Regions from separate parts of the Pseudundibacterium arcticum genome, predicted to be linked through region 1. Evidence: predicted binding sites of a transcription regulator. Region 1 holds the regulator's gene; each other region holds the start of a gene.
The links. The regulator sigma-54, encoded in region 1, starts transcription at its own class of promoters, with help from an activator protein. The targets are predictions, from matches to a motif close to TGGCANGNAANCTGCTTT.
Positions count from the first base shown of each region.

Region 2: the regulator sigma-54 is predicted to act here: its motif matches at 3,093-3,110, upstream of ACFOFO_RS02730 (CmpA/NrtA family ABC transporter substrate-binding protein).
Region 3: the regulator sigma-54 is predicted to act here: its motif matches at 3,006-3,023, upstream of ACFOFO_RS14880 (TorF family putative porin).
Region 4: the regulator sigma-54 is predicted to act here: its motif matches at 3,728-3,745, upstream of pedF (cytochrome c-550 PedF).

Region 1 covers NZ_JBHRTP010000016.1:47,708-52,472, reverse strand. Annotated here, with positions in the region: gene ACFOFO_RS06015 (deoxyguanosinetriphosphate triphosphohydrolase) at 1-175, shown strand, start outside; gene ACFOFO_RS06010 (enoyl-CoA hydratase/isomerase family protein) at 327-1,430, opposite strand; gene hpf (ribosome hibernation-promoting factor, HPF/YfiA family) at 1,666-2,025, opposite strand; gene ACFOFO_RS06000 (RNA polymerase factor sigma-54) at 2,105-3,613, opposite strand; gene lptB (LPS export ABC transporter ATP-binding protein) at 3,881-4,621, opposite strand; gene lptA (lipopolysaccharide transport periplasmic protein LptA) at 4,618-4,765, opposite strand, start outside.
Region 2 covers NZ_JBHRTP010000007.1:41,658-46,422, reverse strand. Annotated here, with positions in the region: gene ybaK (Cys-tRNA(Pro) deacylase) at 1-368, shown strand, start outside; gene plsY (glycerol-3-phosphate 1-O-acyltransferase PlsY) at 508-1,113, shown strand; gene tsaD (tRNA (adenosine(37)-N6)-threonylcarbamoyltransferase complex transferase subunit TsaD) at 1,195-2,229, opposite strand; gene ACFOFO_RS02735 (ANTAR domain-containing response regulator) at 2,353-3,000, shown strand; gene ACFOFO_RS02730 (CmpA/NrtA family ABC transporter substrate-binding protein) at 3,281-4,531, shown strand; gene ntrB (nitrate ABC transporter permease) at 4,541-4,765, shown strand, end outside.
Region 3 covers NZ_JBHRTP010000045.1:37,031-41,795, forward strand. Annotated here, with positions in the region: gene ACFOFO_RS14865 (DMT family transporter) at 52-1,044, opposite strand; gene ACFOFO_RS14870 (YifB family Mg chelatase-like AAA ATPase) at 1,056-2,588, opposite strand; gene ACFOFO_RS14875 (accessory factor UbiK family protein) at 2,604-2,840, opposite strand; gene ACFOFO_RS14880 (TorF family putative porin) at 3,086-3,871, shown strand; gene ACFOFO_RS14885 (P-II family nitrogen regulator) at 3,883-4,221, shown strand; gene amt (ammonium transporter) at 4,232-4,765, shown strand, end outside.
Region 4 covers NZ_JBHRTP010000088.1:28,323-33,087, reverse strand. Annotated here, with positions in the region: gene pqqB (pyrroloquinoline quinone biosynthesis protein PqqB) at 1-344, opposite strand, end outside; gene pqqA (pyrroloquinoline quinone precursor peptide PqqA) at 424-498, opposite strand; gene ACFOFO_RS22860 (alpha/beta fold hydrolase) at 611-1,549, shown strand; gene ACFOFO_RS22855 (sigma-54-dependent Fis family transcriptional regulator) at 1,597-3,492, opposite strand; gene pedF (cytochrome c-550 PedF) at 3,786-4,256, shown strand; gene ACFOFO_RS22845 (substrate-binding periplasmic protein) at 4,429-4,765, shown strand, end outside.

The DNA.
Region 1 (4,765 bases):
GCGGCAGTTGTTCGATGCCTTCATCGCCGAGCCGGGCCTCCTACCGCCGGATTATCTGGCTGCCGGCGGCGACCGCCATACACAGGCACGTCAAGTAGCCGACTACATCGCCGGCATGACCGATCGCTACGCGATCCGCGAGTATCGACGCCTGTTTGCAGTCGACGAAATCTGATCGTCCGTCGATCAAGCAATGGCCGACCTGCTCGCGCGCATGACGGCAGGCCAGTTTATCCTGCGCTCGCCGCAGCGCCGCGATGATCGAGTTGTTTGCTCATGTACGCATTGTCGCCTGCAATAGATAGCACTGCGGGGCGTTGCGGCCGTTACGCCAAATTCTTCAGCGGATGCGCATAGGCCGGCCACGCCTCGACAAAGAACGCGCCCACCATCTCGGGCGTGACGGCCTCCAATGCCGGCGGGTTCCACTGCGGGGCATTGTCCTTGTCGATCACCAGCGCGCGTATGCCTTCCAGCACTTCGCCATGCTCGAAACAGTGCCGCACCATGGTGCGCTCCATGCGCAGGGAGTCGGCCACGGACATGCTGGCGCCGCGCCGCAGCTGTTCCAGCGTGACGCACATCAGCAATGGCGAGCGTTGTCGCATCACGGCCAGGGTTTTTTGCGCGAACGGGTCGCCATCCTGCTCCAGCGCCGCAACGATCTGCTGCACGCTATCGTGCGCGAAGTGGCGGTCGATCAGCGCGCGTTGCATTGCCAGCCGGCTCGCGGCCGGATCAATTTGCGCACGGAACCCGGCAGCAAAGTGATTGACCACGGCACGCGCGCCGTTGCCCGATCCGCCGCGCGGATTGGTGCGCAACAGCGCCAGCAGCGTCGGCAACTCGGCCGATGGCACGAATACATCGGCCAGCCCGGCATGCAGGGCATCGGCGGCGCCGATGATCTCGCCGGTCAGGCCCAGATAGGCGCCGATCCGGCCTGGTGCGCGCGACAGGAAATAACCGCCGCCGACATCGGGGAACAGACCGATATTGACTTCCGGCATCGCCATCTTGGTGCGCTCGGTGACGATGCGCAGACGCGCCGCTTCGCCGCTCTGCGCGATACCCATCCCGCCGCCCATCACCACGCCATCGAGCAGCGCGATATACAGTTTCGGATAATGGTGGATCAGGTGATTCAGCGCATATTCTTCGGTGAAGAAATCTTCCAGCAGCGCGCTGCCGCCGGTGGGTGGCTTGCTGCCAACCGCATGAAAGAAGCGGATATCGCCGCCGGCGCAAAACGCCTTGGCGCTGCTGCTATGGATCACGACCGCATCGATCGCCGCGTCATCGCGCCAGCCCAGCAGCACCTGCGTCAATGCGCGCACCATCGCCAGTGACAAGGAATTGAGCGCATCCGGGCGGTTCAGTGTGATGAAGCCGATCCGGTTGTGGGTGCTGCTCTGAACGTAGTCGGACATGGTGTGATTGGCGAAAAAGAAAGCAGCATTTTATCGGAACTCGTGTTGCCAGTGCCCGTTGCCGTGCGCAGTACCGGATGCCGAGTTTTCCGCGAAGCATCAAATCCGATTCTCTCGAGCTACGCGAATATCCATATCGGTGCAGGTCACGGCAAATCTTGATGCGCTCCAATGGAAAAGGGCGCATCGCTGCGCCCTTCATACCATGTTGCCGATCTGTTCGGCAGTCGGCCACCTAGGTGGCGACGACTTCGGGCGCTGGCGCCTCCGGCATATGCTTGATTGCCTCATGTTGATGTTGTTGCAACCTGTCTTTGTACTTGATCACTTGACGATCAAGTTTGTCGATCAGGCTGTCGATGGCGGCATACAGGTCATGCGCCAGACTTTCCACGTGCAGCGCCTTTCCGCTCAAACGCAGATTGATTTCCGCTTTTTGTCGCTTTTCTTTTTCCGGGAGATTATCGACGGTCAGGATGACCGCTATATCAATGACATGTTCGAAATGGCGCATGACGCGCTCGAGCTTGCTTTGTACATAGTCCCTGATTGCGGGGGTCACTTCGAGATGATGTCCACTGATGGTGAGATTCATACAACGCTCCTATTGATGTCACTGGCGTTCCCGATCAACTACAAACAACGCTACCGCAGGAACACAGCAACGAGAAAAACTACAAAGACTTGCGCAGGCCTACCGCCGGGATCTTGAGGGCTTCTCGATATTTCGCGACCGTGCGTCGCGCGATTACCATGCCCTGTTCACCCAGCATGTCTGCAATTTTGCTGTCTGAAAGTGGATGTTGAGGGTCTTCTGCTCCTATCAGTTGCGTGATGAGTGCCCGTATCGCCGTCGATGACGCTTCCCCTCCCGCTTCGGTGGCGACGTGGCTGCCAAAGAAGTATTTCAACTCGAACATGCCGTGCGGGGTAAGCATGTACTTCTGCGTGGTGACACGAGAAATGGTGCTCTCGTGTAAACCCAGTGTATCAGCTATTTCACGCAAAACAAGGGGGCGCATCGCGACAGCGCCATGGGTAAAAAAGTTCCGCTGGCGCTCCACAATCGCTTGCGATACGCGAAGAATCGTATCGAAACGCTGGCGCATATTCTTGATCAGCCACTTTGCCTCTTGCAGTTGCGAGCCGAGCGAGCCATCGCCCTTGTTTTGCTTGAGGATGCTGGCATACATCGCGTTGACCCGCAGCCGCGGCATCACATCGCGGTTCAGCGTCACCTGCCAGTCGTTCTTGATGCGCCGCACTACCACGTCCGGCACCACGTAATCCGAGCTGCCGGCGGCGAATACGGCGCCCGGATGCGGGTTGCACATCCGGATCACGGTCTGCGCCTCGCGCAGATCCTCGTCGTCGCAACTGAACGCTTTTTTGAGTTTGGTGAAGTCGCGTTGCGCAAACAGGGTGAGGTGGTGTTCGACGATTGCGAGCGCCATCTTGCGCGTCACGTATGGCACTTTCGGCAATCGCTTGATTTGCAACGCCAGGCATTCTGCGGCGCAGCAGGCACCGACGCCAGCCGGGTCGAAACTCTGCAACAGCTTCAGTACCGTGTTCAGTTCATCGAGTTCGACTTCCAATTCCGGCGGTAGCAGCGCGTGGATTTCTTCCAGCGTCTGCTCCAGATAGCCGTTCTCGTCGATTGCGTCGATCACCAGTTCCAGCAGCGCGCGGTCGCGCGGCTCACGCACGGTCACCCGCATCTGCTCCAGCAGGTGCTCGCGCAGCGTCGAGTGATGCGCTTCCAGTTGCGGCCAGCCATCGTCGTCGGGCGCCTTGCTGCTGCGCGGGGCATCGTCGAAACTCCAGTCGGAGTCGCCGGCTTCGGCCGGTTCGCCGTCCGCCGCAGCGCCGGCATCGGCGCCCTCCGCAGCGCGCTCAGGTTGGTCGGCGCTGCCTGAGCCATTGCTGTCGCTGGCGCTTGGCCCCGTGTCGGCCGGCGTGCTGGAGGTGCCGGACGTATCGTTAAACACGCCATCGGCCTGCAATCGCACCGAACGATCGAGTGGATCGTCGAGTCGCTCCAGCAGCGGATTCTCTAGCATGATCTGCTCCAGTTCCTGCTGCAGTTCGAGCGTCGACAATTGCAGCAATCGTATCGATTGCTGCAATTGTGGGGTCAACGCAAGATGCTGCGAAGTGCGGAGCTGAAGTGACTGCTTCATGTTTGTTTCATGTCGGCTGGATTATTTCCTGTGCGGCTTGCTGCAACTTATCACGGACCGATGGCGCGCCGGTGATCTTGATTGATATTGATTGATATTGATCTTTGTGATGGAGTATGTTGCTTCTCCCATTAATTGGTATGCGAAACCAACGTTCCTCTCATGGAGTATGTGGATCGTTTACAGTTCCGTATGCATGCTGCATCACTCGTTCAGCGGCCAGCCGCAGTGCCGCACGGCGTTGCCCACGGCTTGCATCGCACGGGTTTACATACGGAAATGTTCCCCCAGGTACACCCGCCGCACCGATTCATTGGCGATGATCTCGTCCGGATGGCCGCTGGCCAGCACCTCGCCCTGATTGATGATGTAGGCGTGGTCGCAGATGCCGAGTGTCTCGCGCACATTGTGGTCGGTGATCAGCACGCCGATGTCGCGCGCCTTCAGGAAACGCACGATGCGCTGGATCTCGATCACCGCGATCGGATCGACGCCGGCAAACGGTTCGTCCAACAGGATAAAACGCGGGTTGGTGGCCAGCGCGCGCGCGATCTCGACGCGCCGCCGCTCACCACCGGACAGCGACAGCGCCTGATTCTCGCGCAGCTTTTCAATTTGCAAATCGTGCAACAAGGTGTCCAGTCGCTGCTCGATCTCCGCTTTCGGCAGTGCCTTGCCATCCGTTTTTTGCAGTTCCAGTACTGCGCGGATATTGTCTTCCACCGTCAGCTTGCGAAACACCGACGCCTCTTGCGGCAGGTAGGACAGGCCGAGCATCGCGCGCCGGTGGATCGGGTGGTGCGAGATATCGACGCCATCCAGATCGATCTCGCCGGCGTCCGACGGCACCAGGCCGACGATCATATAAAACGAGGTGGTCTTGCCGGCACCGTTCGGGCCCAGCAGGCCGACCACTTCACCGCTTTTTACTTGCACCGACACATCGCTGACCACCATCCGTTTGCCATAGGATTTTTGCAGGCCGCGCACATCCAGGGTGCTGCTCATTTACTTCCCTTCGACTCGGGGCGCGGCTGAATCACGACCTTGATCCTCCCGGCGCCGGGTTTGCTCCCGCCGTTGGCGGTATTGTTGACCGAGAAAAATTCGGTGCGGCTGTCGTAGGAGATGAATTCGCCCTCGACCTCGTCG
Region 2 (4,765 bases), on a different contig from region 1:
CGCTCGGGGTCGACGAGTATGCGGTAGTCAAGACCTTGGTGATGGAAGACGAAACCGGGGCGCCGCTGCTGGTGCTGATGCACGGCACGCGGAAAGTCTCGACCAAGGCGCTGGCCCGTGCCGCCGGCGTCAAATCGATCGAACCCTGCAAACCCGAAGTGGCGCAGCGCCACACCGGCTACCTGGTCGGCGGCACCTCGCCGTTCGGCACAAAAAAGCACATGCCCATCTATCTGGAACAAAGCATCTGCGATTTGCCGCGGCTGTATATCAACGGCGGCCGGCGCGGCTATCTGGTCGGGATCGAACCGCAGGAGCTGGTGCGAGTACTGCGGCCGGTACTGGTCCAGGTGGGCATGGCGCAGTAGTCGCGATGGCTCAGATATGCCGTTAAAAATCCTTGAAAATACCGAAAAAAATGCGCAGGCGCGATTACACTAGCGTGCGCATCGGCAACCAAGATGCCGTGCTGCCAACAAATTCGTAGATAAAAAAGAAAGAAAGTCGATGGTCACAATACTGTTCGCAATCGCCGCCTACCTGATCGGCTCGATCTCCTTCGCGGTGGTGGTCAGCAAACTGTTCGGCCTGTCCGATCCCCGCACCTATGGCTCGCGCAATCCCGGCGCCACCAACGTGCTGCGCAGCGGTAACAAGGCGGCAGCCGTGCTGACCCTGATCGGCGACGGCTTCAAGGGCTGGTTGGCGGTGTGGCTGGCGCAGCGCTATGGCCCGCAGTTCGGTATGGAAGACGGCGGCATCGCACTGGTCGCCATCGCGGTATTTCTCGGTCATCTGTGGCCGGTGTATTTTCGTTTTGTCGGCGGCAAGGGCGTCGCCACCGCACTGGGCGTGCTGCTCGGCATCAATCCGTGGCTGGGGCTGGCGACACTGGTGACCTGGCTGGTGGTGGCCTATGCCTTCCGGTACTCGTCGCTGGCGGCACTGATAGCGGCAATCTTCGCACCGTTTTATTCGGGTTTGCTGTTTGGCGTCGACGCCACTTTTTTTGCGGTATTGGCGATGAGCGTGCTACTGGTTTACCGGCATCGGCAGAATATAGCGAATCTGATGGCGGGTAAGGAAGGGCGCCTGGGCAGCAAGAAGAAATGAGCTGCGGCCAGCGTGATTACGCTAACCCGGCGTGATTCTCCGGCACTGAAGGTCTGACACCATCGGTCACAACTGCGCGACTCAGGTCAACTCATTGAGCGGCCAGCGTGGCCGCACATTGAACGCATAATCATGCGTCGCCGCTGCCGGATCGCGTTGCAGGCGCAACGCGCCGGCAAAGGCGATCATCGCGCCGTTGTCGGTGCAAAATTCCAGTTCCGGGTAGAACACCTGAAAGCGCTTCTTGTCGGCCGCGGCATTGAGCGCGCTGCGCAATTGTGCGTTGGCACCGACGCCGCCGGCGATGACCAGCCGATTCAGGCCGGTTTGCTTGAGCGCCGCGATGCATTTTGCGACCAGCACCTCGACCATCGCATCGACGAATGCGCGCGCGATATTGGCCTTGTCCTGCTCGCAGATATTGGCGGGATGGTTCTTGACCAGCGTCAGCACCGCGGTTTTCAAGCCGGAAAAGCTGAAATTCAGATCCTTCGAATGCAACATCGGTCGGGGCAGCTTGTAGGCCAGCGGGTCGCCGAATTCAGCCATGCGCGAAATCGCCGGTCCGCCGGGATAGCCAAGTCCGAGCAGCTTGGCCGATTTGTCGAACGCTTCGCCGGCGGCGTCGTCCAGCGTGTCGCCCAGCAAGGCATATTGGCCGACGCCATCGACCCGCATCAGCTGGGTATGGCCGCCCGATACCAGCAAGGCCACGAATGGAAATCGTGGCGGCGCATAGGATGCATTCGTGGCCAGCAACGGCGACAATAGATGGCCTTCCAAATGATGCACACCGAGCACCGGCTTGCCGAGCGCCAGCCCCAAACTGCAGGCAACCGAGGCGCCGACCAGCAGCGCGCCGGCCAAGCCCGGCCCTTGCGTATAGGCGATCGCATCGATCGCCGCGTGTTCCACGCCAGCCGCGGCAAAACACTGTTCCAGCAACGGTATCGCGCGCCGGATATGGTCGCGCGAGGCCAGTTCGGGCACGACCCCGCCGTAGGCTTCATGCATCGCGACTTGCGAATGCAGCGCGTGCGCCAGCAAACCTTTTTGCGTGTCATACAGCGCAATACCGGTTTCATCACAGGACGATTCAATACCTAGAACGAGCATGGGGAGACAGTTGGCGTGATTCTTGCGTGGATTGTAACGTATTCCGAACGTACTCCTAATGTACTCCCAACCTACTCCATCAATAACGAGGCCCGAAGTGTCTGGCGTGTCTGACGAATGGCGATGAATCGATACCCACCCAATGACGTGCGCTCGCTGCGCATCGTCGTCATCAATTCCATCATGCCGCCCGAAGGCGAGCAGGACGAGCTGGCCTGGGCCCAAGCCGAGCGGGCGCGCGCCTTGCGGATCGGCTTGCTGGAGGCGGGCTATAACATCATCGCGGTGTTTCCGGCGGATCTGCATTTGCCGGACCGGGTGGCGCAATTGCAGCCCGACATGATCATCATCGATGCCGAATCGGATGCGCGCGACGTGCTGGAGCATGTCGTGATAGCGACTCAGGGCGCGCCGCGCCCGATCGTCCTGTTTACCGAGGACCATGACAAGTCGAGTATGGAAGCGGCGATGGCGGCCGGCGTGTCGGCTTACATCGTCGCCGGTTTGCAGTCCGAGCGCATCAAGCCGGTGCTCGATGTGGCGCTGGCACGCTTCAATGTCGACCAGAAATTGCGCACCGAATTATCCGATACCAAGCTCAAGCTGGCCGAGCGCAAGACCATCGACCGCGCCAAGGGCTTGCTGATGGAGCGCCACAAGATGACGGAAGACGAGGCTTATCAAAAGCTGCGCCGGCTGGCGATGGACAAGAATCTGAAATTGTCGGATGTGGCGCAACGGATACTCGATGCGGCCGAATTGCTGGGCTGATCTTTTGCGCCTCATTTTGATGCGTCGCACAAAAATAGAGCGGAAATTGGTTGTAAAGGGAGCAGATTGCGCCAAAAGATTCCGAATCTGGCTGGCACACCAATTGCAATGGAGTAGGTAGCGCCAACGGCGGCGCTGCGAACAGTACAGTGAACATTAATTCGTTTTGACCAACGTCGGTCGAGACAATTTGGACAAAGGCGTCCGAGTCAGGTGAGCCAAGCTCACGCTGACCGGACGCCTTTCTTTTTGCCCATACCACTTGGATCTCGAGGACCTCATGACGACAGAAGACAGCAATACCAACACGCGCCGACGCACCATCCTGAAGGTTGGGGCGAGCCTCACGGCCAGCGCCTTCGCCGGTTTGGCCACGCGGGGCGTATGGGCTGCCGGTTCCGATAAACCGGAAAAAGAGGAAGTCAGGATTGGCTTCATCCCGTTGACCGATTGCGCCTCGGTGATCATGGCGTCGGTGCTGGGTTTCGACAAGAAATACGGCGTCAAGATTATTCCTACCAAAGAATCTTCGTGGGCCAGCGTGCGCGACAAGCTGGTCAATGGCGAGCTCGACGCCGCGCATGTGCTGTATGGCTTGATCTACGGCGTGCAACTTGGCATCGGCGGGCCGAAGAAGGACATGGCGGTGTTGATGGCACTCAACAACAATGGCCAGGCGATCACGCTGTCGAAGAAAATTGCAGACAAGGGGGCAGTCGACGGCGCCGGTCTTGCCAAATTGATGCAAACCGACAAGCGCGAGTACACCTTTGCGCAAACCTTCCCGACCGGCACCCACGCGATGTGGCTGTACTACTGGCTGGCTGCGAACGGCATCAATCCGATGCGGGAGGCCAAGGTCATCACCGTGCCGCCACCGCAAATGGTCGCCAATATGCGGGTCGGTAACATGGACGGCTTTTGCGTCGGTGAACCGTGGGGCCATCGCGCGATCGTCGATGGCATCGGCATCACTGCCACCACAACCCAGGATATCTGGAAAGATCACCCGGAAAAAGTGCTCGGCACGACCGCCGAGTTCGTCCAGAAATATCCGAATACCGCGCGCGCAGTGACCGCCGCAATTCTGGAAGCGAGCCGCTGGATCGACGCCTCGCTGTCCAATAAAAACAAGATGGCGGCGACCATTGCCGATAAATCGTACGTGAATACCTCGGTCGACGTGATCAATCAGCGCATCCTTGGTCGTTACCAGAACGGCCTGGGCAAGACCTGGGATGACCCGAACTTCATGAAGTTCTTCAACGACGGCGCAGTCAATTTCCCTTACCTGTCCGACGGCATGTGGTTCCTGACCCAGCACAAGCGCTGGGGTCTGCTCAAGAGCGATCCCGATTACCTGGCGGTGGCGAAGGCCGTTAATCAGATCGATTTGTACAAGGAAGCCGCCAGCATGGCCAAGGTCAATCTGCCCAAGGACGTGATGCGATCCAGCAAGCTGATGGATGGCACGGTGTGGGATGGCAAGAATCCGGCAGCGTATGCCGCTTCGTTCAAGATCAAGGCTTAAGGAGGCGCCATGAATGCAGTGATAGACACGGTATTAAATCAGAACGCAGCGCCGCCAGCAGCGCCGCCATCGGCGTCCGTCCCTAAAAAAATGTCTGCCAAATCGGATCAGATCGAAACCAGGAAAGCCATCGTTGCAGTTGCCTCGCGACCGAAAACCGGCAACAAAGGGTCGTCGTTGCGGGCACTCTTTGCGGCCGTCTTGCCGCCGTTGCTGGGTTTGGCCTTGCTGGTG
Region 3 (4,765 bases), on a different contig from region 1:
TGGTGACGATGAGGTGGTTGAATGCGTTGATTTCCGCGGCGACTCCCGCGATCATGCCGCGCTTGCGGCCCTAAGTCTTGTGCGCTGGAACACGTGCACTCCCAGCAATACGCCGAGGCACAGCAGTAGCACGCCGGTCAGCACCTGTGGCGGCGGCATGCTGCCACGCAGGATGAATGCATACAGCAGCGCGGCCAGCGTTTCAAACACGATCAACTGCCCGGCCAGCGAGGTCGGCAGGCGCTGGCTGGCCTGGTTCCACAACAGCGTACCGAGCCACGAGGCGAGCAGTCCGATCACCAGCATGATGCCGATGAACAGCTGCGGTCTGGGTCCGAGCGGGAAGGCGTACGCGCCGCCGCTGACATGGCTGAACAGCCCGTAGCCGGCAAAGCCGAGCAGTGCCAGCGGCAAGGTTGCCAGGCCCTGCGCGGTGGCCCAGGTCGATGAAGCAAGATTCGGATGCGCCTTCAGGTGGCGCCCGTTCATGATCGGGTACCAGGTCCACGCCGCCACCGCGCCCAGTGTGATCGCGCAGCCCAGCGCGTAATCTGCCGGCGTGCGGCCGGCGCCGCTCCCGTGCGGTAGGTGCGGCATCTGCTTCATGTGCGCCAGTTCGCTGCCGTTGACCAGCATCAGACCGGCCGCAATAATCAGCAGCGGCAGTGCCAGCGAGCGCCACGCGACGGTTTCCGACGGATGGCCGGGCAGCAGATTCGCGCACACCGAAATCACCACCGGCAGCGTGCCGATCAGCATGGTCGGCAGCGGTGCATCGGCCAGCTGGATGCCGGTCGCCAGCGCCGCGTAATACAGCAGATTGCCGACCAGCGCCAGTTTCAGCGCGGCGATCCAGTCGGCCCGACGCAGGGCCACGATGCGGCGCCAGTCGAACAAGGCCGGCACCAGGGCGATCAGGCCGAACGCGATATAGCGGGCAAATGACAGCACCAGGCCGGGATAGTCACCCAGCAGCAGCGGTGCGATAAATACCAGGCCCCACAGCAGCCCGGCGCCGAGCGCGCACAAGATTCCAATGAACATCGGGGCGCCGCTCAACGTTCGCGCAACGCACGCCGATACTGGATCGCCTCGGCGATATGCGTCGCACCGATGGTCGCGGCGCCGGCCAGATCGGCGATGGTGCGCGCCACCTTCAGCACGCGATGATAGGCGCGTGCCGACCAGTTCAGTCGCGTCATCGCGCTGCGCAGCAGCTGTTCGCCGGCCGCATCGGGTTTGCAGTGCTGGTCGATTTCCGTGGTGGACAACAGGTTGTTGGCCTTGTCCTGCCGTCCCAGTTGCAGCGCAAACGCGCGCTCGACCCGGGTTGCGACCGCACTCGATGGCTCGCCTTCGCCTTGCTTCATCAGCTCGTCCTGGGCCAGCGCACCGACCTGGATCTGCATGTCGATCCGGTCCAGCAGCGGCCCGGAGATGCGGTCCTGATAGCGCGCCACATGATCGGGCGTGCAGCGGCATTTGCCGGAAACGTGTCCCAGATAGCCACATGGACAGGGATTCATCGCCGCAATCAGCTGGAAGCGCGCCGGAAAATCGGCCTGGCGCGCCGCGCGCGAAATCGTGATCTGGCCCGATTCGAGCGGTTCGCGCAGCACTTCCAGGACCTTGCGATCGAACTCCGGCAATTCGTCCAGAAACAGTACGCCGCGATGCGCCAGCGAGATTTCGCCGGGGCGCGGCGTGCCGCCGCCACCGACCAGCGCCACGCCGGACGCGGTGTGATGCGGCGCACGATATGGTCGTTGCTTCCAGCGCGCGATGGAGAAGCCGCTGGTCAGCGATTGCACTGCCGCCGATTCGAGCGCTTCCTGATCCGTCATCGGCGGCAGGATGCCGGGGAAGCGTGCCGCCAGCATGGTTTTGCCGGTGCCGGGCGGGCCGATCAACAGCACGCTGTGATTGCCGGCGGCGGCCACTTCCAAGGCGCGCTTGGCCTGCTGCTGGCCCTTGACCTCGGCAAAATCCGGATATTGCGGCCGCACCGCGGCGGCCGCGGGGCGATGGCGCTGCAGCCTTGCCTCCGGATCGCTGGCGCCGAAGTGGGCGCACACCTGCAGCAGCGATTCGGCCGGATAAATACTGGCGTCGCGCACCAGCGCCGCCTCATCGGCATTGGCGCGCGGCAGGATGAAGCCGCGCGGCTTGTGGTCGCGACCGCGCTCGCCGCTGCCGTCATGCATCGCAAAGGTCATCGCCAGCGCGCCGCGGATCGGGCGCAACTCGCCCGACAGCGACAGTTCGCCGGCGAATTCATACTGGTCGAGCTGGTCGCCCGGGATCTGGCCCGACGCCGCCAGGATCCCGAGCGCGATCGGCAGATCGAAGCGGCCCGATTCCTTCGGCAGGTCGGCCGGCGCCAGATTGACCGTGATGCGCTGCGCCGGGAAGTCGAAGCGCGCGTTCTGCAGCGCGGCCCGCACCCGATCCTTCGATTCCTTGACCTCGGTTTCCGGCAGCCCCACGATGGTGAAACTCGGCAGGCCGTTGGCCAGATGCACCTCGACGGTGACTTCGGGCGCGTGCATGCCAGCCAGCGCGCGGCTCTTCAATACGGCCAGGGTCATCGTCGACTCGGCGGCTTAGCGCGGCAGCTTGGCTTCAAGCTCCGCCACGCGCGCTTCCAGCACGTCGAGCTTGGCGCGGGTCTTGGCCAGCACCTGCGCCTGCACGTCGAATTCTTCGCGCGTGACCAGGTCGAGCTTGGCAAAGCCCTGGCTCATCAGCGCCTTGACGTTCTTTTCGATGTCCTTGGCGGGTGAATTTTCCAATGCCTGGTTGATCTTGGCCTGCATGTCGTTGAAGAAATTCTTGTCCATCGCTGTCCTCTGTCTCGGTTGGGCCGCACCAGTTTGGTGCGGTCGGCGGTAAATCGGTATAAATCTGGTGCGCTGCAAACGCGCTGTCCTTGCCATTTCATCATAGTCCGCGCCGCGTCGGGTGGCAAAAGGGCTGAATCGGCGTCAATTAATCCCCTGAGCACCTGGCACGAGTCCTGCTAATGCTAAAGGGAAACTTGTTCGTTCGCCATTTTATTGTGCAAAACCGTCTCCAGGGAACTAAGATGAAAAAATTGATACTTGCAGTCGCCGTGTCCGCCGTCGCCGGCGGCAGTCTTTGCGCCATGCCGGCGTGGGCCGAAGATGCCAAGCCGGAGCACGAAGTCAGCTTCAATGCCAGCCTGGTCAGCGATTACCGCTATCGCGGCATTTCGCAGACGCGGCTGGATCCAGCGCTGCAGGGCGGCGCCGATTATGTCCACAACCCGTCCGGGTTCTACGCCGGTACCTGGCTGTCGACCATCAAATGGGTCAAGGACATCGGCAACGGCGCCGGCAGCACGCCGCTGGAGTGGGATCTGTATGCCGGCAAGAAGGGTGAACTGGTCAAGGATGTGAGTTATGACGTCGGCGCGCTGGCCTATGTCTACGTCAACAATAAGCTCGACGACGTGCCCGGCTTCAAGAACGCCAATACCTTTGAAATCTACGGCCAGCTCGGCTACGGTCCGGCCTATATCAAGTATTCGCATGCGCTGACCACCCTGTTCGGCATCCCGGACAGCAAGAACAGCGGTTACGTGGACCTCGGCGCCAATGTCGACCTGGGCAGTGATTTCACCTTGAACCTGCACGCCGGCTATCAAAAGGTGCGCGGCGTGAATGACTCGGCCGCGACCTACAGCGACTACAAGATCGGCGTCAGCAAGGTCTTCAACCAGCTTGGCGGCGTCACGCTGGCGGTGGCCGCGGTCGACACCAACGCCGACGAGACGTTCTATGCGTCGCCGGCTAACGGCAAGTTCATGGGCAAGCGTGCGCTGGTGGTTTCCGTCGCAAAAACTTTTTAAGCGAGGCTCACATGAAAATGATTACCGCCATTATCAAACCGTTCAAGCTCGACGAGGTGCGTGAAGCCTTGTCGGCGATCGGGGTGCAAGGCATCACCGTCACCGAAGTCAAGGGTTTCGGCCGCCAGAAAGGCCATACCGAGCTGTATCGCGGCGCCGAATACGTGGTCGATTTCCTGCCCAAGACGCGGATCGAGGCAGCAGTCGACGACGCGCTGGTCGAGCATGTGATCGAGGCGATCGAAACCTCGGCTCGCACCGGCAAGATCGGCGACGGCAAGATTTTTGTGAGCGCGCTGGAACAGGTGGTGCGGATCCGCACCGGTGAAACCGGCAATGACGCACTGTAAGGGGAAAACAATGAAAACAACAATCGCCAAATGGCTGGCAGGCTGCGCCTTGTGCGTCACCGCTGTATGCTCCGTGCCCGCATGGGCGGCCGATGAATCGTCCGCGGCCACTACGGCGCCGGCTGCCAGCAGTGCCGCAGTGGCGGCGCCTGCCTCGAGCGCAGCCGCATCGGCTGCTGCACCTGCAGCTGCACCAGCGGCCACGACAGCAGCGGCCCCATCTTCTGCACCGGCCGCAGCTCCCGCTGCCGCCCCGACCCCGAACAAGGGTGACACCAGCTGGATGATGGTCTCGACCATGCTGGTGATCCTGATGACGATCCCCGGTCTGGCGCTGTTCTATGGCGGCCTGGTGCGTTCCAAGAACATGCTGTCGATCCTGCTGCAGGTGTTCGTGATTTTCGCCGTCATCATCGTATTGTGGTGCATCTACGGCTATTCCCTGGCATTTACGGAAAATACCCGCTTCATCGGGGGTTTCGACCGCTTATTCCTGAACGGCATCTGGGACCCGGTCAAGGCCACTTTCTCGACCGCCGCCACC
Region 4 (4,765 bases), on a different contig from region 1:
CATACCGCAGCCGTGCAATAGAGTGGAATCGGACGTCCTTCTCGCAACATCAATAATCCGGTAACGTGGTCAATTTGGGCATCCATCAGCATCACTGCGGCGATACCCGTGTCCCGATCGCTGCGCGCTGGCTGCAGTGCCGGCGTAGCGCGAAGTTGCGTCAGGATGTCCGGCGATGCATTGATCAATACCCAATCTTTGCCGTTGGACGAAACCGCAATCGACGACTGCGTACGTGCCCGCGCCTTGATGGTGCCGAGGCGTACGCCGCTGCAGTTGCGGCAATTGCAGTTCCATTGCGGGAAACCGCCGCCTGCGGAAGAACCTAATACGATGATTTTCATTATTTGAATAGAGTAAGCTCGGGATCAAGTGCGGCGATCGTTTTGCAATCGCCGCACTATCCTAAGGCGTCCAAGGAAATTAGCGGTTGGCGATGTACATGGTGATTTCAAAGCCAAAACGCAGTTCGGAAAATGCAGGTTTGTTCCAGGTCATGTTTCACTCCATTCAATAAAAAAAATACCGGGTACGATGTGTGATTGCATTCACACGGTGCCCATAAGGCACCTTATCAACTTATGCAATCATGTCGATAAACGCAAGTTCCATGCCGAAGCTTTTTCCTGCTCCATTGCGCGACGGTTACTTGGTCGTCGAGGGCGGGCATCGTCTATATTTCGCCGAATATGGCTGCCGCGATGCTCCCGCGGCAGTGGTCTTGCATGGCGGACCCGGCAGCGGGTGCAATACGGGCATGCTTGACTGGTTCGATTTGTCACGCCAGCGGGTAGTGCTGTTCGATCAGCGCGGTGCCGGACGAAGTGCGCCGTCTGCTTCGTTGGCGCATAACTGCACGCGCGACCTCATCCTGGATATCGAGCGCTTGCGCCAACACTTACGAATTGAACGATGGCTGGTAGTGGGTGGCTCTTGGGGCGCCACGCTGGGCATCCTGTACGCTGCTTGCTACGCGGATCGATTGACCGGATTGGCGTTGCGCGGGGCGTTTCTGGCAAGCGTTCGCGAGATCACCTGGTTTTTTCAGTCGCTAAAAGCGTTGGTGCCGGATGCATGGGGACGGCTGACCTACGGCTGGGCGCCTCTTCAGAAACAGGATGTGCTCCAATCCTTAACATCGCTGTTGCACAATGGAACACCTGATGAGCAGCGCGACGCAGCAGCGCGATGGGGGCGCTATGAGGCGGACGTGATGCAGGCGATGACCGGAGTGGAAGTGTCGAAGTCGGAACGGTCGGGCGAAGCAAGATTGGGCAAATACCTGTTGCAATCGCATTACCTATCCCAGCGCTGTTTTGTGACTGAACGCCAACTGTTGCGCTCTGCGCGCAACACCGCAAGGGTGCCAACCATCATGATTCACGGCACGCAAGACTGGATTTGTCCGCCGGAGAATGCGTATCGCTTGCGGCGATTCATGCCGCATGCCGAATTACGGTGGGTTGTCAAAGGAACGCATACGCCGGCTGACCCGGCCATTCTGGAAGCGCTGCAACAGGCGATTCATGATCTGAGAAATGCAGTTTGACCGGTCCCATTCTTCTCCGGCGGGTGCTCGATAGGTGCCGAAACTGTCTATTTCTGCAGAGGGATCTTGCGATAGATGGTGTTGCGCGATACGCCCAGAGCCCTGGCCGTCGCGGATACGTTACCGCCGTTCGACGCCAACGACTTCTGGATCACCGATAGTTCTACCTGTTCCAGATTGGCGCCGCTGGACAACAGCCATTTGGTATTTTCGTTAGATTCATGCGCTTGAGACATTTCAACGTCTTCAAGAAAATCGTCCGGCAGATGCTGGCGTCGAATCTCGCAGTCCTCGTCAGCCATGACGATTGCGGTGCGTAACAAGTTCGTCAGCTGGCGGAAATTGCCCGGCCAGTTATGACGCTTGAACAGTCCCATGATTTCAGGCGCGACCGTATGCCGTCCGTTAGCAGACTCTGCCATGAGTATCTTCTCAACGACGACTTCCATATCGGTCCGCTCGCGCAGTGGCGGCAACCTTACCACCAGGCCATTCAACCGATAGTAAAGGTCCTCGCGGAATTGGCCTTTGGCGATCAGGTCGCGCAGATTGCGATTGGTGGCACAGATCAATTCAACATTGACGGGGATCGACTTGGTACTGCCAAGCGGCGTGACCATGCGCTCCTGCAGTACCCGTAACAGACGTGCCTGCAGACTGAGCGGCATATCGCCAATCTCGTCGAGGAACAGGGTTCCTCCATTTGCTTGCAAGATCTTGCCGATGGCGCCCTTTTTACGAGCACCTGTAAACGCCCCGTCCTCGTATCCGAATAATTCCGATTCAATCAGAGTTTCAGGGATGGACGCGCAATTGACCGCGACAAATGGTCCGTTGGCACGTGGTGAGTCGTTGTGGATGGCTTGCGCCAGCAACTCTTTGCCGGTGCCGGTCTCGCCCATTACCAGGATCGGAATGTCGCGTCCGAGCACTTTGTTGACCTTATCGATCACCGCCGCCAGTTGCGGATCACCCGTATTCAGATACCGGAGCCCTGACATGCGGCGCGCCGCCTGGTTGGCCTGATTGCTCGACGCTGAACACAAGCTGTTGTTCCTGGTTGTATCTTCGTCGTCACGAGCCAAGCCCACGGAGTGGTGGAATACGCTATTGGCGATATGCAGTTGGGCGCGTCCGTATACGCGCACGCCGCTAGGCAAGCATAGATTCAGCAATCCAGGCACAGCCGTCCGGTAATGGTCGAACAAGGCCGAAATGGGCAAGCCGAACAGTGAGCTGAACGTGTGCGATTGAAGCGCCGATAACGGCAAGCCAAGCTGAAACAAGCCCGTCCGGTTGGCGGAAAGGAACCGTCCGCTCGGAGTGAACGACGCGATCCCTTCCATCAGCGTGCCGATGAATTCTGGCCGTGTATTGAAGTGTAGGGTGATTGCATCCTGGAATGCGGCCGTAAACAAATGATTTTCGATCATCTGGGCCGACATGCGCACCAGCGCCATGGTGTGCTTGTGAAAACTACATTGATCGCCGGTCACATCCAGCACACCGATCACATTGCCTTGATGATCAACAATCGGCGCCGCCGAGCACGTAAGAAAGTGATTGGCCACCAGATAATGTTCGTTGGCATGTATCTGTACCGGTAGTTGCTCCGCGATCGCAGTCCCAATTGCATTGGTTCCTTTGCTGGCTTCGGACCAAGTGACACCGGGCTTGAGCGCCACCCGATTGGCCTTTTCCAAAAAATCGTCATCTCCCAGCGTGTGCACGATCAGACCGTTGACGTCAGTCAGGATCACCATGTTGTGGGTATTGATGATTTGTTCGTACAGTGTTTCCATCACCGGCAACGCATGCATGTGCAAAGCGCGGTTCTGCTCCAGCAATAGCGATAAATCAGTCCGACCTACGGGACTGAAGTCTGGCTTGTCCGTTTCGGACAGGCCATACGCGATGGAGCGTTGGCGGGATTCTTCTATCATCATGTTCGCGTCGCACGCAGAAAGCGTGCCACCCACCGCCGTTGCTTTTGTCGCAGCGCCCGCGGGCAAATTTTTGCGCGTATCGTCTGCGTCGTCGATTACCGTTCGATGCATGACTTAGTCTCCTGCCGTCTTTGATTCAGCCAGCGTTCCATTTATTATTTTTGTGCTGTTACCTACTGTAGCACCTGTTCAGAAACAGAACACAAAAATACTGCCCTCTGCCCAATCCGCTTGGCACGACAATTGCCTCTACCTCCTCATTCTGTAAAAAACTTTGCCGAGGAGATTGTATGAACAAGATTAAATGCGTAATTTATGGTTGCTCTTTGTTGGCTGTTGCATTGGCGCCATCATTTGCGTCTGCGCACGGTGCCGTGACGCCGCAAGCAGTAGACACTAAAACATTGCCTGTGCTTGGGCCGGTATGGCGCGAGGAAAACCCCTATCGCGGCCAGAAGGAGGCGGTGAAAATAGGGACATCTGCATATGCTGAAAATTGCGCGCGTTGCCATGGACTGCAGGCGCAATCCGGCGGTATCGCGCCGGATTTGCGGCTATTGGATCGAGATTGCACGGATCTGAAGGCTGACGCGAAAAAACAAGCTTGCTATAAGGAAACGGATAAATATTTCCTGACATCCATTCGCCATGGGAAGGTCCGCAATGGCGCCGTATACATGCCACCGTTCGAAGGTTTCCTGAATCAGGAAGCAATGTGGTCCATCAAGGCCTATCTCGAGACTTTGCGGGAAATCAAATAACCAACCGCGCAGCTCATATGAGCCCAGCGCGGCCATGAGCAAACGATCGCAAACATAAAAGAATAGGGTGCACACCATGCGCAATTTCTGTTGCAGGACCCTTGCGGCGATGTTATCGCCAATATGCTTGGTCCTATGCATTGCCTCGCCTGCACGAGCTGACGCTGATTTTTTGAAAATCAAACAGTCCGGCGTGTTGAAGGTGGCTGTCTATAAGGACTTTGCACCGTTTTCCGCGAACGATGGCGGCATTGATATTGATCTGGCGGCGGCACTGGCGAAAAAAATAGGGCTGCAGCTGAGTTTGCTGCCCTTTCCCGCCGGTGATGATGTGGGCGATGACTTGCGTAACATGGTGTGGAAAGGACACTATCTGGGCTATGGCCCGGCCGATGTTCTGCTGCATGTTCCGGTAGACCAGCGGCTGATGCAGCAAAATGACAAGGTCGAAATTTTCGCACCATATCATCGAGAGACGGTGCGTCTGGTGCGCGATACACGCAAGGTGC